Regions from separate parts of the Pantoea sp. PGP6 genome, predicted to be linked through region 1. Evidence: predicted binding sites of a transcription regulator. Region 1 holds the regulator's gene; each other region holds the start of a gene.
What was found. Region 1 encodes PhoB, which activates phosphate uptake and scavenging genes when phosphate is short. Its sites were predicted from a motif close to CTGTCATAAAACTGNCNNAT; they were not measured.
Positions count from the first base shown of each region.

Region 1 (5,059 bases):
GCACGCTGGTGATATCCAGCCGCGCATTATGGTGGCTCAGGGCATGTTTCACGATCGCCAGCCCCAGTCCGCTGCCGCCGGTCGCCCGCGATCGCGCCTTATCGACCCGGTAGAAACGCTCGGTGAGACGGGGAATATGTTCAGCCGCAATGCCCGGTCCGTTATCGCACACCCGAAACGTTGCGCCCTGCTTACTGCGCAGCCAGCTGATATCAATGCGCGTGCCCTCCGGCGTGTGGTTTACCGCGTTGTAGACCAGGTTGGAGATGGCGCTGCGCAGCTGTTCATCGTTGCCAAAGACTTTCAGATGCGGATCGGTATGGAAATGGATGTCGTGACGTCCGCCGCTCAGGGTGGCGGCCTCGTGTTGCAGCAGCCGGAGCATCACCGGCACATCGACCTTCTCTTTCAGATCGATCGCGGGCGCAGCTTCAATCCGCGACAGCGTCAGCAGCTGCTTGACCAGGCTGTCCATGCGGCGCGTCTGCTCCGACATGGTATGCAGCGCCTTGCCGCGTGAACGCTCGTTCATCACCGAGTCATTCATCATCTCCAGATAGCCCTGCAGCACCGTCAGCGGGGTACGCAGTTCATGGCTGACGTTGGCAAAGAAGTTACGGCGCGCCCCTTCCAGCTGGTGCATCTGGGTGACGTCACGCGCCACCAGCAGCCACTGCCCTTCACTGTAGGGCATGACGCGAAATTCCATGTGGTACTGGTTATTCAGCACCAGCGTCAGGGGTTTGTCGAAGTCACGCTGGCGGATATAGCGCGAGAATTCCGGATAACGCAGCAGGTTGAGGATGTTCTGGCCATTATCTTCCGGCCAGCGTAGCCCGAGATGCTGTTGCGCCAGCCCGTTGCACCAGAAAATGGTGCCCTCTTCGGTGGTGAGGATCACCGCATCTGGCAGCGACTCAGCGCCGCTGCGAAAGCGTTTAATCAGGTTGCCGAGTTCACGCCGCCGCCGCCGGTTGCGTAACTGCATCTGGTAGAGCCCGTAAAACAGCGGTTCCCAGCTGGCCCGCCCAGCCGGCGGCGTCATAGTGCGATCGAGCCACAACCAGTGCGACAGGCGCATCAGGTTATGGAAATGCCACAGCAGCACCGCCAGTACGCTCAGCAACAGCAGCCACGGCAGATAACCGAACAGCAGGCCAAGCAGCAGCGCAGGCAGACACGCCAGCAGCAGTTCTGACAGTAATCTCTTCCAGGAGAGGCGTTCCAGCACGGTGAAAACTCCGTTTAGTAGCGGGCAGAGAAACGATACCCTGTTCCACGGACGGTTTGTACCATGCGATCGTGGCCGGAGACTTCCAGCGCTTTACGTAAACGGCGAATGTGAACATCGACGGTGCGATCTTCGACATACACGTTGGTGCCCCAGACATGGTTCAGCAGCTGCTCGCGGCTGTAAACCCGCTCCGGGTGCGTCATAAAGAAGTGCAGTAGTTTATATTCGGTAGGGCCCATTTCCAGCGGCGTGGTTTCGGACATCACCCGATGCGAGGAGGGATCCAGACTCAGTCCCTGCATCTCAATCACCTCTTCCACCGCCATCGGTGAAATACGGCGCATGACGGCTTTGATGCGCGCCATCAGCTCTTTTGGCGAGAAGGGCTTGGTGATGTAATCGTCAGCGCCGACTTCCAGCCCACGCACCCGGTCCTCTTCTTCACCACGTGCGGTGAGCATCATCACCGGAATATCGCGGGTCATCGCTTCGCGTTTCAGATGCTTAATAAACTGAATGCCGCTGCCGCCGGGTAACATCCAGTCCAGCAGAATCAAATCGGGCCAGGGTTCAATCAGCTTCCCCACTGCGCTGTCATAATCTTCCGCCTCAATTGGCTGATAGTCGTTCTGCTCCAGAACAAAGCACAACATTTCACGGATTGGGGCTTCATCTTCCACAACCAAAATGCGCTTAGCCATTATTACTCCTGCTGATATGACGGCTGTCACTGAGATTCGCGGCGCCATTATGCGTCAGATTTGTGACACTTTTATGAAAAACATAACCGCTCATTCAGGCCAGTGGTAATCAATTATGACAGCGCAGCGACAATTTTTCGCTTTGGCCGCAGAGCCAGTATAATCGCCGGGCGAATTACAACGGCAGGGAGTTTTATGCGCATCATTCATACTGCGGACTGGCATCTGGGGCAGTTCTTTTACAACAAGAGTCGGGCGGCGGAACATCAGGCGTTTCTTGACTGGTTGTTGATCCAGATTGAACAGCATCAGGTGGATGCGTTAATCGTTGCGGGCGATCTGTTCGATACCGGCACCCCGCCCAGCTACGCGCGCGAAATGTTCAACCGCTTTGTGGTGGCGCTGCAGCCCAGCGGCTGTCAGCTGATTGTGCTGGCGGGCAATCACGACTCGGTGGCGACGCTCAATGAGTCACGCGAACTGCTCGCCTGCCTGAATACCCGGGTGATCGCCACGCCTCAGACCAACAGCGATGTGCTGCTGCTCACCACCCGTCAGGGCGAGCCGGGCGTGCTGCTGTGCGCCATTCCTTATCTGCGACCGCGCGATATTCTGCGCAGCCGCGCCGGACAGTCCGGACGCGACAAGCAGACCTCGCTGCTGGAGGCGATTGCTCACCATTATCAGCAGCGCGTGGCTGCTGCGCGGGCGCTGGAGCCGGCTCTGCCAATCGTGGCTACCGGTCACCTCACCACCGTCGGCGTCAGCCAGAGCGACTCGGTGCGTGACATCTATATCGGCACGCTGGACGCCTTCCCGGCCTCCGCGTTCCCGGACGTGGATTACATCGCGCTCGGCCACATTCACCGCGCTCAGCGGGTGGCGGGCACTGAGCACATTCGTTACAGCGGCTCGCCGATTCCACTCAGTTTTGATGAACTGGGCAGTGAAAAAAGCGTCTTCCTGCTGGACTTCACCCCGCGCGGTTTGCAAGCGGTGACGCCGCTGGTGGTGCCGCAGGTGCAGCCGATGCAGGTGCTGAAAGGTTCACTGGCGCAGATCGCGCAGCAGCTCAGCGATTTCAGTGACATGCAGCAGGAAAAACCGACCTGGCTGGATATTGAAGTCACCACTCAGGAGTACCTCAGCGATCTGCAGCGTCAGGTGGAAACCCTGACCGCAGAACTGCCGGTTGAGGTTTTGCTGTTACGCCGCAGCCGCGAGCAGCGTCAGCACAGCCTGGCGCGACTCGATAACGAAACCCTGAGCGAACTGAAAGTGGAAGAGGTGTTTGCCCGTCGCCTGGCGCTGGATAGTGAACTGCAACCGCAGCAGATCGATCAGATGACCACCCTGTTCCGCCAGACGCTGGCCGACATTGAGGAACCACAATGAAGATCCTCACGCTACGGTTTAAAAACCTTAATGCACTGCGCGGTGAATGGTTTATCGATTTCCGCGCTGAACCCTTCGCCAGTAACGGGCTGTTCGCGATTACCGGTGCCACTGGCGCAGGCAAAACCACGCTGCTGGATGCCATCTGCCTGGCGCTCTATCACCAGACGCCGCGTCTCGGCGCCATCTCCCAAAGCCAGAATGCGCTGATGACCCGCGACTGCGCCGAGTGTCTGGCTGAAGTGGAATTTGAGATCAAAGGCGAAGCCTGGCGCGCCTTCTGGAGCCAGAACCGCGCACGCGGCACCGCCGACGGCAAACTGCAGGCGCCGCGGGTTGAGCTGGCGCGCTGTGCCGACGATACCATCGTCGCCGACAAGGTCGGTGACAAACTGAGGCTGATTGAGACCCTTTCCGGCCTCGACTTTGAGCGTTTTACCCGCTCAATGATGCTGTCCCAGGGGCAGTTTGCCGCCTTCCTCAACGCCAAAGCCAGCGAACGGGCCGAACTGCTGGAAGAGCTGACCGGCACCGAAATTTACGGCCAGATTTCCGCCGCAATCTATGAACGTCACAAAGAGGCAAAAACCGCGCTCGACCTGCTGCGCAGCCGGGCGGGAGCCATGGCGCTGCTGGATGACCACACGCGCACCGCGCTGCAACAGCAGATGCTGCAACTGAGCGCGGCGGAACAGACGCTGAGCCGTGACTATCAGCACGCCCAGCAGCAGCAGCAGTGGCAGCAACAGGCGCAGCAGCTCCAGCAGGATATCGCGCAGACCCGCCAGGCGCTGCAACAGGCGGAGGCGGCGGCGCAGGCCGCTGAAGCGGACCGACAGCGGCTGGCGCGCAGCGAACCGGCTGAAAAGCTGCGGGCTACCCTGCAGCAGCGTGACGAACGGGCGAACGCGCTGCGTGAGGTACGCAGTCAGCAGCAGCAGCTGTCCGACGCACACCAGCAGGCGCTGGCTGAACAGCAACGCCAGCAGCAGCACTATGCCACCGCCCAGGCCGCGGCGGAACAGGCACGCCAGCAACAGCAGCAACAGGAGAGCCTGCTGACCGAACAGGTGATGCCGCTGGATCAGTCACTGCAGGCGCTGCAACAGCAGCTGACGCAGCAGCAGCAGGAAAAAGATCGCCAGCAGCAGCAGTGCGATCAGACTCAACGTACGCTGACCGATCAGACTCACCAGCTTACCGTCTTACAACAGGCGATCGCGGAGCAGCAAACCCTGCGTCAGCAGTTAGCCGATATGGCGCAATGGGGCGCATCGCTGCCGCTGTGGCAGGAACGATTTGCCCAGCTGGCGCAGCGCGAGGCGACCCTCGCCGGACTGGCGCAACAGCAGCAGCAACAACAGCAGAAAATCGCGGCGCAGCAAGCAGAACGGGAACAGCAGGCTAAGCAGGCATTACCACGCCAGCAGGCTGAGCAGGCCGCCGCTCAGGCGCTGCTGCAAGCGGAGCAAGTACTAACTTCGCTGCAGAAGCAGCATCCGCCAGCCGCGCTGCGAGAGGCGCTGAGCCAGCTGCACAGTCGCCGCGCGGCGCGGCAGCAGCTGTTACTGCTTTCTACCCAGTGGCACCCGCTGCATCAGCAGCTTGGTCAGCGCCAGCAGCAGCTGGCCGGGCTGGAAAAAGCTCACCAGCAGGCGGAGGCGGAATTACACAGCCTGCGCGAAAGATGGAAACGCGAGAAACAGCAGCTGGATGATGTCGATAAAAT
Region 1 is NZ_JBQBMA010000001.1:3,372,319-3,377,377, forward strand. Features, by position in the region: gene phoR (phosphate regulon sensor histidine kinase PhoR) at 1-1,231, opposite strand, end outside; gene phoB (phosphate response regulator transcription factor PhoB) at 1,246-1,935, opposite strand; gene sbcD (exonuclease subunit SbcD) at 2,131-3,330, shown strand; gene ACLIBF_RS16485 (AAA family ATPase) at 3,327-5,059, shown strand, end outside.

Region 2 (5,059 bases), 740 kb from region 1:
TCGGTGGCCCGACTTATCATTGGGTGCGCGAAGGCATTCATGCCGGCCGCAACATTATCAGTCAGGCCGATAAAATCACCACCCCGCTGCTGCTGCTGCAGGCCAGCGACGATCAGGTGGTGGATAATCGTTCGCAGGATCTTTTTTGTGCTGCCATGGCGGCGGCGGGTCATCCGTGCGAAGGCAACAAACCGCGGGTGATCAACGGTGCGCGTCATGAGATCCTGTTCGAAAAAGACGACATGCGCGCCGAAGCGCTTAATGCAGTGATCGACTTTTTTTCATCGCATCGCTGACGTTCATTATCCGACTGGCCACGGCCAGCAGAATCAGATACCCGAGGTTTTCATGTACCACATCGTTGCATCCGATCTGGATGGCACGCTGCTTTCTCCCGAACATCGCCTGACGCCTTTTGCACGTGAAACGCTGCAACAACTGGTGGCAAAGGATATCCACTTTGTTTTCGCCACCGGTCGCCATCATATCGATGTCGGACAGATGCGTGACAGCCTGGCTATCCCGGCGTATATGATCACCTCAAACGGCGCGCGGGTACATAACGCCCAGGGCGAGCTGGTGTTCAGCCATAATCTGGATGAGGATATCGCTAACGACCTGTTTGGCCTGCAGTATCATCACAGCGATATTCTGACCCACGTTTACCGTGATGATGAGTGGTTTGTCAGCCGTTCACGTCCCGCTGAGCAGGACTATTTCCGTGAATCGGTATTCAACTATCAGGTTTATGAACCGGGTCTGTTGCCGACGGATAACATCAGTAAGGTCTTTTTTACCTGCGAAGATCCCGAGCATCTGATTCCGATGGAGCAGGCGATTGAAGCGCGCTGGGGCGATCGGGTCAACGTCAGTTTTTCACTGCCTACCTGCCTCGAAGTGATGGCGGGCGGCGTATCGAAGGGGCATGCGCTCGAAGCCGTGGCGAAGCAACTGGGTCATACGCTGCATAATTGCATCGCCTTTGGCGACGGCATGAATGATGTCGAGATGCTGAGCATGGCGGGTAAAGGATTCATCATGCACAACGCGCACCAGCGGTTGAAAGACCGGTTGCCTGAACTGGAAGTGATCGGGTCCAACGCCGACGATGCGGTGCCGCAGACGCTGCGTGACCTCTATCTTTCCTGACAGAACAGCGCAAAAAAGGGCCGGTTAACCGGCCCTTTTTTATTGCCGTCAGGCCAGTTTTTGCTTGTGTTTATGCTCGCTAACCATGGTGAGTAACAACAGGATCACCGCCAGTACACAGCCAGCAATCATCACCAGGAAGCCGCCGTCCCAGCCAAAGTAGTCGACGGTGTAGCCGACAATGGCGCTGGCCGCGACGGAACCGCCCAGATAACCAAACAGACCGGTAAAGCCCGCAGCGGTGCCGGCGGCCTTCTTCGGTGCCAGTTCCAGCGCGTGCAGACCAATCAGCATCACCGGCCCGTAAATCAGGAAGCCAATCACGATCATACAGGCCATATCAACGCCGGGGTTGCCCGCCGGGTTCAGCCAGTAAATCACGGTGGCGATGGTGACCAGCGTCATAAAGAACACCCCGGTCGCACCCCGATTACCCCGGAACACTTTGTCCGACATCCAGCCACACAACAGCGTTCCCGGAATGCCGGCATACTCATACAGGAAGTAGGCCCAGGAGGACTTATCCAGCGTGAAGTGCTTCACCTCTTTCAGGTAGGTCGGTGACCAGTCCAGAATGCCGTAGCGCAGCAGGTAGACAAACACGTTTGCCAGGGCGATGTACCACAGCAGTTTATTGGGCAGTACATATTTCATGAAGATCTGCTTAGCCGTCAGCTCTTCTTCATGGCTGGCATCGTAATCCGGCGGATAGTCGTTTTTGTACTCTTCAATCGGCGGCAGACCACAGGACTGCGGCGTGTCGCGCATCAGGGCAAAGGCGATGAACGCCACCAGGATGGCACCAAAAGCGGGCATGTAGAGCGCCGCTTTCCAGTCGTTGAACCACGCCATACCGAGCAGAAACAGCAGTGGCGGCAGGCCGCCGCCAACGTTATGGGCGCAGTTCCACACTGAGACAATGCTGCCGCGCTCCTTCTGTGACCACCAGTGCACCATGGTCCGTCCGCACGGTGGCCAGCCCATTCCCTGGAACCAGCCACAGATAAACAGCAGGACGAACATCACCATGATGCTGGAAGTGGCCCACGGCACAAATCCCATAAACAGCATCACCGCAGCAGCCAGGATCAGCCCGGCCGGTAAAAAGACGCGCGGATTTGAGCGATCGGACACCGAGCCCATGATGAATTTGGAGAAGCCGTAGGCGATGGAAATGCCTGACAGGGCGAAACCGAGGTCGCCACGTGAAAAGCCTTGCTCCACCAGATACGGCATGGCGAGCGCAAAGTTTTTTCTGACCAGGTAGTAGGCGGCGTAGCCGAAAAAGATCCCGATGAAAATTTGCCAGCGCAGGCGACGGTAGAGCGGATCAACGCGATCCGCTGCCACCTGCGGCTGACGTGGTGCAGGTTTAAAAATACTCAGCATCAGTGAGGCCCTCCAGGGCACTTTATGGTTTTTACATTCCCAGTGGTTGGGTCAAAAAAAAGCAAAGGGAAAATGGCGGTGTGATGTTCCATTTCGCGCAAAGAATAAAATTAGTGACGCGGCGTTACTGTGATGTGTGACACATTTGTTACAGTTTTATTACACTTAAGAGCGAAAGTGATCATCAGATGGTTTATTTCGCGCATTTTGCGCCGCAGGCAGGCGTGAAAAGAGAAGGTGATGCTAACCAGCCGTAACAAAGCTCTTGTCGGTTGTATTTGTTTGCCTGGTAAATAACCAGATGTAAACCAGATAGTGCAGCCGCCTGACAGCACATTGTTTACACTGTCGCTCTGTTAATTTCGGGGTCGTTACCGTGTTCTTATTGATTATTACCACCATTCTGTGGGCTTTTTCGTTTAGCCTGATTGGCGAATATCTTGCCGGTCAGGTGGACAGCTGGTTTTCCGTGCTGATGCGACTGGCGCTGGCCGCGCTGGTCTTTTTGCCGTTCCTGCGCTGGCGCGGCTATCGTCCCTCAACGCTGCTGCTCTATATGCTGGTGGGGATGTTGCAATTAGGGGTGATGTACCTGCTGAGTTTCGAAGCCTACCTCTATCTCAGCGTGTCAGAGTTCCTGCTGTTTACCGTGATGACGCCGCTCTATGTCACCCTGATTTATGATCTGATCAGCCGCCGTCCGCTGCGGGTCGGCTATATCTTCAGCGCCTTGCTGGCGGTAGCGGGTGCGGCCATCATTCGCTACGACAAAGTCAGCGATAACTTCTGGACCGGCCTGTTGCTGGTGCAGCTGGCAAACATCTGCTTTGCTGCCGGTATGGTGGGCTATAAGCGCCTGCAGGAAACCCGTCCGATGCCGCAGCACACCGCCTTCTCCTGGTTCTATCTGGGGGCGGTGGTGATCGCGGTAATCGCCTGGTTTGCCTGGGGCAATCCGCAGAAATTACCCACCACCTCACTGCAGTGGGGCATTCTGGTGTGGCTGGGCGTGGCCGCTTCAGGGCTGGGCTACTTTATGTGGAACTATGGCGCGACCCAGGTTGATGCCGGCACGCTTGGCATCATGAACAACATGCACGTGCCTGCCGGTCTGCTGGTTAATCTGGCTATCTGGCAGGAGAAACCGCACTGGCCGAGCTTCATTGCCGGAGCGCTGGTGATCCTCGCCTCGCTGTGGGTGCATAAGCGCTGGGTGGTGGGGCGCGGTGACCGATCATAAACAGGGCTGTTGCATGGATGCGGCCTCCCGGGCTGGCGCGTCCGATCGCGAAGGAATCTCACATCCCTGTGGATCGTCCGGGCCAGGGATGGCGAGGCCGTGCTGCATGGATGCAGGCTTTCTTTGCGATCAGGTGCGCCACTTTTGACCACGCAGGTACCCGACGCGATCGGCAACAGAAGTTAAGCAGGTTTTTCACTCTTCGGACGCTGAATCATCGCCAGCCCTTTCAGGAAGTTGCGCAGAATCTGATCACCGCATTCGCGATAGTTCTTATGGTCAGGCTTGCGGAAAATTGCACCGATTTCCGCCTGCGAAACGGTAAAGTTCACGCGTTTCAGTACCTCAGGAATATCGGTGGTTTTCAGATCAAAGGCGATGCGCAACTTCTTCATAAAGATGTTGTTATTCATCTTGCGCTCAATGGACGGGGCGGGCATCTCTTCGCTTTTACCGCGACGGTAAAAGATCAGGCCGTTGAGGAAGTAGCCCATCAGCACATCGGGGCAGGGACGGAACGCCGCATCTTCATCTTTTTTCAGCCACGCCTGAATATCCGTCTGTGGGACTTCACACTGCGCCAGCGCAAAAATTTCCACCATTTTGGCATCGCTCAGATCGAGCATGTAGCGCACGCTGCGCAGAATATCGTTGTTAGTCATGGTGAGATCTTCTCATGGTCAGTCGACAGGCTGCGCATTATAGGGGATTTTGCCCACCTCCGCGCAGGTTTGTACCCTCCGACTTAACGCTGCAATATCGCACCGGGCTGTAGCGCATCGCGGACAAAAGGCAGATGTTCACAGGCATGCTGGCGGGCAAAGCGGATAAAGGCTTCCAGCACCGGCTGACGCTGCTCGCCATCGCGCACCGCGGCATAAAGACGGCTCCACAGCCCGTCACCCAGCGTTTTGGTTACCACCAGTCCCTGCTTCTCAAAACTCTCTACCACCCAGTGCGGCAGCGCGGCAATTCCCATGCGGGCCGAGACCATCTGGATCATCAGCAGGGTGTTATCTACGTTTTTCAGCGCCGGGCTGACGCCGGCCGGTTGCAGAAAGTGACGCCAGATATCAAGGCGCTGACGCTGCACCGGATAGATCATCAGCACCTCGTCGGCCAGATCCTCAGGGGCAATATGTTCAACCTGCGCCAGCGGATGATCCGGTGCCAGCACCAGTCGCACTTCAAAATCAAACATCGGCGAATAGAACAGCCCGGAGCGCGCCAGGATGTCGGAGGTCAGCACCACATCCAGCTCGCCCTGCTGCAGCGCAGGCT
Region 2 is NZ_JBQBMA010000001.1:4,115,855-4,120,913, reverse strand. Features, by position in the region: gene pldB (lysophospholipase L2) at 1-296, shown strand, start outside; gene yigL (sugar/pyridoxal phosphate phosphatase YigL) at 349-1,149, shown strand; gene glpT (glycerol-3-phosphate transporter) at 1,198-2,538, opposite strand; gene ACLIBF_RS19880 (carboxylate/amino acid/amine transporter) at 2,915-3,778, shown strand; gene ACLIBF_RS19875 (YehS family protein) at 3,961-4,440, opposite strand; gene metR (HTH-type transcriptional regulator MetR) at 4,524-5,059, opposite strand, start outside.
Region 2: the regulator PhoB is predicted to act here: its motif matches at 2,684-2,703, upstream of glpT (glycerol-3-phosphate transporter).

Region 3 (5,059 bases), 3.0 Mb from region 1:
CAGACCAGCGCAAATGCCGAGAGCATTGAGACGGTGATTTTGCCGACGGTGATCCCGAGCGCCATGATGGTGCTGTTCAGCAGCATCAGGCCGAATGCCGGGCCGTTACCGTTCACACCGTGGGTCCAGATGCGCGAGACGTTTTCCCACAGGTGAGTGCCGGGTACCAGCGTCATCGGCACCTGATAGACCGCATCGTTATCCAGCGTGGCCGCCACGAAGGCGACGTAGAGCGGGAACAGGATGGTCAGCACGCCCAGTATCAGCACGATGTGGCTGAAGATATCCAGCCCGCGTCGATTCTCAATCATTGGTATTGCACCTTACGTTCAACGAAGCGGAACTGAATCACCGTCAGACCGATCACCAACACCATCAGCACCACCGACTGAGCAGCGGATGAGGAGAGATCCAGGCCGGTGAAGCCTTCGCGATAGATTTTGTAGATCAGCGTGGTGGTGGCCTGCACCGGTCCGCCGCCGGTGGCGGCATCGATCACCGGGAAGGTATCGAAGAAGGCATAAATCAGGTTCACCACCAGCAGGAAGAAGCTGACCGGCGTAATCAGCGGTAATGAGAGATTAAAGAAACGCCGCACCGGTCCGGCACCGTCAATCGCGGCGGCTTCAACCAGCGATTTGGGGATCGACTGCAGCGCGGCGAAGAAAAACAGGAAGTTGTAGCTCATCTGCTGCCAGATCGACGCCAGCACAATCAGGAACATCGCCTGGCCGCTGTTTTGCGCGTAGTTCCAGTTGTAGCCGATGTGGTTCAGCAGGTAGCTGAACAGGCCAAGGCCGGGATTGAACAGAAACATCCACAGCACCGCTGCCACGACCGGCGCGACGGCATACGGCAGCAGCAGTAGCGTCTGGTAAAGCTTGCGCAGCCGCACCACGTAATCCACCAGCGCCGCCAGTAGCAGCGATAACACCATGCCGCACACCGTGACCAGACCGCTGAATTTGATGGTGGTCCAGAATGAATCCAGATAGTAAGGATCGGCAAACAGCCGTTTAAAGTTATCCAGCCCGACGAAGGTGCTGGAGAGACCAAAAGGATCGAGGCTTTGCAGCGAATACCACAAGGCTTCGCCAGCCGGCCAGAGAAAGAAGATGGCGGTGATCACCAGTTGCGGCAGCACCAAAAGATAGGGCAACAGGCTGGTGCGAAATACCGGACGAGATGAAGACATGGCGCACTCTGATTCAGAAAGAGAAAGGGCCAGCCGGTGCTGGCCCGATACAGCGGATTACTTCACCTGCTGCTGGAAACGACGCAGCAGTTCATTGCCGCGTTTCACCGCATTATCCAGTGCGCCCTGCGGCGACTGTTTACCGGTCCAGACGCTTTCCAGCTCTTCATCCACCACGGTACGAATCTGTGGCATGTTGCCGAGACGCATCCCTTTGGTGAACGGTAACGGCGGCTTGTTCAGCATCTGACGGGTCGCGATATCAGCACCCGGATTTTTATCGTAGAAGCCCTGCTGTTTGCTCAGCTCATAGGCAGCCGTGGTGATTGGCAGATAGCCCGTTTTCTGATGCCATTCAGCGGCGATTTCCGGCTGGGCAAGGAACTGCATAAACTCAGCCACGCCTTTGTAGGTGGCCGCGTCTTTGCCCTTCATCACCCACAGGCTGGCCCCGCCGATGATGGCGTTTTGTGGTGCCTCAGGAACCCTGTCGTCATACGGCATCATGCCGACGCCGAAGTTAAATTTGGCGTAATGACGAATATCCGCCAGCGAGCCGGATGAGGCGGTGGTGATACCGCAATCGCCGTTATAGAACTTGGCGGTGGATTCATCTTTGCGGCCAAAGTAGGTGAAGTCGCCCTTTTTATTCATCTCTTCCAGCATCTGGATATGACGAACCTGCACCGGCTTATTGAACTCCAGGACCGCATCGCGTCCGTCAAAACCGTTGTTTTTAGTCGCTACCGGCAGGGCATGCCAGGCACTGAAGTTTTCGATCTGAATCCAGCCCTGCCAGCCGCTGGCGTAACCACAGCTCATGCCCGATTTACGCAGCGCCGCCGCATCTTTCGCCAGTTCCTGCCAGGTTTTGGGGGGCTGGTCCGGGTTAAGACCCGCTTTTTTGAACGCGTCTTTGTTGTAGTAGAGCACCGGCGTCGAGCTGTTGAACGGCTGAGAGATCAGCTGACCGTTGCTGTCGCTGTAGTAGCCCGCCACCGTCGGCACAAACTGTTTTTCATCAAACGGAATACCGGCATCTTTAAACACCTGATGCACCGGCACAATCGCCTGCGACGCCATCATGGTGGCAGTACCGACTTCATACACCTGCAACACGGCGGGTGCTTTGCCGGTGCGCACTGCCGCGATACCTGCCGCCAGGCTCTGCTCGTAGTTACCTTTGTAGGTCGGAACAATTTTGTAATCGGGATGGGCCTGGTTAAAGCGTTGCGCCAGCGAGTCAACTTCTTTGCCTAACTCGCCTTCCATAGAGTGCCAGAACGGGATCTCAGTGGCGGCCAGCGCCTGGCCACTGAGCGTCAGGCCAAGCAGCACGCCGATCAGGCTACGACGATAGGTAACGACGGACATAGAATTTTCCTGTGCAGGTAAATACGCGTGAAATCACGCATTTGTGGTTCGCGAAGTAACATGACACGGGAAAATGACGGATTAATAACGGGCGGATGACAGCCAGATGACAGGCTTAAGCGTGAAAAAGGCGGAGCGGCTACCGGCCGGGCTGAGATTTTTGACAACGTCTGGCCTGGTTGCTGTAAGGCTGAGCCCTGCACAGAGAACACGGTCAGATCGGAAAGACGCTAAAGCCAATCCATGACATGCCCGGCCCGCGCGATTACGCACCCATTTTGATGGCCGTGGGCGGCACATCACGCACCCATGTCGAAGGCCGTCGGCGGCGAAGCGGGCATTTATATCGAAGGCCGTCGGCGGCGCAGCGAGCATTTATATCGAAGGACGTCGGCGGCGCAGCGAGCATTTATATCGAAGGCCGTCGGCGGCGCAGGCAGGTTGTGGGCGGACAGCGCGCAGTAACCGGAGCGTATATACATACGTGAGGATTGCGAGCACTGCCCAACCACAACCTGACCAGTAAGCCAGGCCGATGCACCAAAGCGCGCAGTAACCGGAGCGTATATTCATACGTGAGGATTGCGAGCACTGCCCAACCACAACCTGACCAGTAAGCCAGGCCGTGCCCCATCAGGCACCCAGGTACGCGCTTCGGACGGCTTCATTGGAAAGCAGCGCTGCCCCACTATCCTCCAGCACCACATGGCCGTTTTCCAGCACGTAGCCACGATCCGCCAGCTTCAGCGCCTGGTTGGCGTTCTGCTCCACCAGGAAGATGGTCATCCCCTCGCTGCGCAGCTGTTCGATGGTGTCGAAGATCTGCTGAATAATAATCGGTGCCAGACCCAGCGACGGTTCATCCAGCAGCAGCAGGCGGGGCTGGCTCATCAGCGCACGGCCAATCGCCAGCATCTGCTGCTCACCACCTGACATGGTGCCGGCACGCTGGATTTTGCGCTCCTCCAGCCGCGGGAACAGTTGATAAACGCGCTTGATCCGCTCCAGATATTGCGGACGGCTGGCAAAAAAGCCGCCCATTGCCAGATTCTCTTCCACCGTCATACGCGAAAACACCCGCCGGCCTTCCGGTACGATGGCGATAGCTTCACGCATGATGCGCGCCGTTTGCCAGTCAGTAATGGTTTTACCGTCAAAGGTGATGGTGCCGTGGGTGGCACGCGGTTCGCCACACAGCGTCCCCAGCAGCGTGGTTTTTCCGGCACCGTTGGCCCCAATCAGCGTGACGATTTCGCCCTGATTGATGTAAAGGCTGACGTTATGCAACGCCTGGATTTTGCCGTAGTGGGCGCTCACGTTCTCAATGGTTAACATCGCATTTGCCATCTTACGCCTCTCCTAAATAGGCACGGATCACGTCCGGATTATTGCGAATTTCTTCCGGCGTGCCGTTAGCCAACGGCGTTCCCTGATTGACCACGTAAATGCGATCAGAAATGCCCATCACCAGCTTCATATCATGTTCAATCAGCAGCACTGAAACCTTGTGTTCACCGCGCAGTTCGGCAATCAGCTCATCCAGTTGGTGCGTCTCTTTGGGGTTAAGACCGGCCGACGGTTCATCCAGCATCAGGATTTCCGGACGCGTCACCATGCAGCGCGCAATCTCCAGACGCCGCTGCTGACCATAAGCCAGATTACCGGCCTGACGGTTAGCCAGATCCAGCAAGCCGACCCGCTCCAGCCAGTTGGCTGCGCGATCGAGCGCCTCGCTTTCACTGCGACGAAACGCCGGTGTTTTGAGCAGACCGGCAAACAGCCCGCTCTTCAGATGTTGATGTTGCGCCACCAGCAGATTTTCAATCACCGTCATTTCACGAAACAGACGCACGTGCTGGAAGGTCCGCACAATCCCCATCCGCGCAATCTTCTGGCCGGGTAATCCTTCCAGATGCTGCTCACGCAGTTTAATGCTGCCACCGGTCGGCTTGTAGAAGCCGGTCAGGCAGTTAAACACCGTGGTTTTACCGGCACCGTTCGGCCCGATTAGCGAGACGATTTCCTGCGGATGCAGCGCCAGCGCCACGTTGTTAACCGCTAACAGGCCGCCGAAGCGCATCATCAAACCTTCAACGGCTAATAAAGGCTGACTCATGCCTGTTCTCCTTGTTTACCTTGTCTGAGCTTCAGATGCGGACGCTTCATCGGCAACAGTCCCTGCGGACGCCAGATCATCATCAGCACCATTAAGCCTCCCAGCACCAGCATGCTGTACTCATTGAGATCACGCATCAGCTCGCGAGAGACCACCAGCAGAATGGCGGCCAGTATCACCGCAAACTGCGAGCCCATGCCGCCGAGTACCACAATCGCCAGCACAAAAGCCGATTCGACAAAGGTAAAGGATTCCGGGCTGACAAAGCCCTGACGCGCGGCGAACAGGCTGCCGGCAAAGCCGGCGAAGGCGGCGCTGATGGTGAAGGCAGTCAGTTTAATTCGGGTCGGGCTGAGGCCAAGCGAACGGCAGGC
Region 3 is NZ_JBQBMA010000001.1:337,703-342,761, reverse strand. Features, by position in the region: gene ugpE (sn-glycerol-3-phosphate ABC transporter permease UgpE) at 1-311, opposite strand, end outside; gene ugpA (sn-glycerol-3-phosphate ABC transporter permease UgpA) at 308-1,195, opposite strand; gene ugpB (sn-glycerol-3-phosphate ABC transporter substrate-binding protein UgpB) at 1,253-2,569, opposite strand; gene livF (high-affinity branched-chain amino acid ABC transporter ATP-binding protein LivF) at 3,203-3,916, opposite strand; gene livG (high-affinity branched-chain amino acid ABC transporter ATP-binding protein LivG) at 3,918-4,685, opposite strand; gene ACLIBF_RS01550 (high-affinity branched-chain amino acid ABC transporter permease LivM) at 4,682-5,059, opposite strand, start outside.
Region 3: the regulator PhoB is predicted to act here: its motif matches at 2,641-2,660, upstream of ugpB (sn-glycerol-3-phosphate ABC transporter substrate-binding protein UgpB).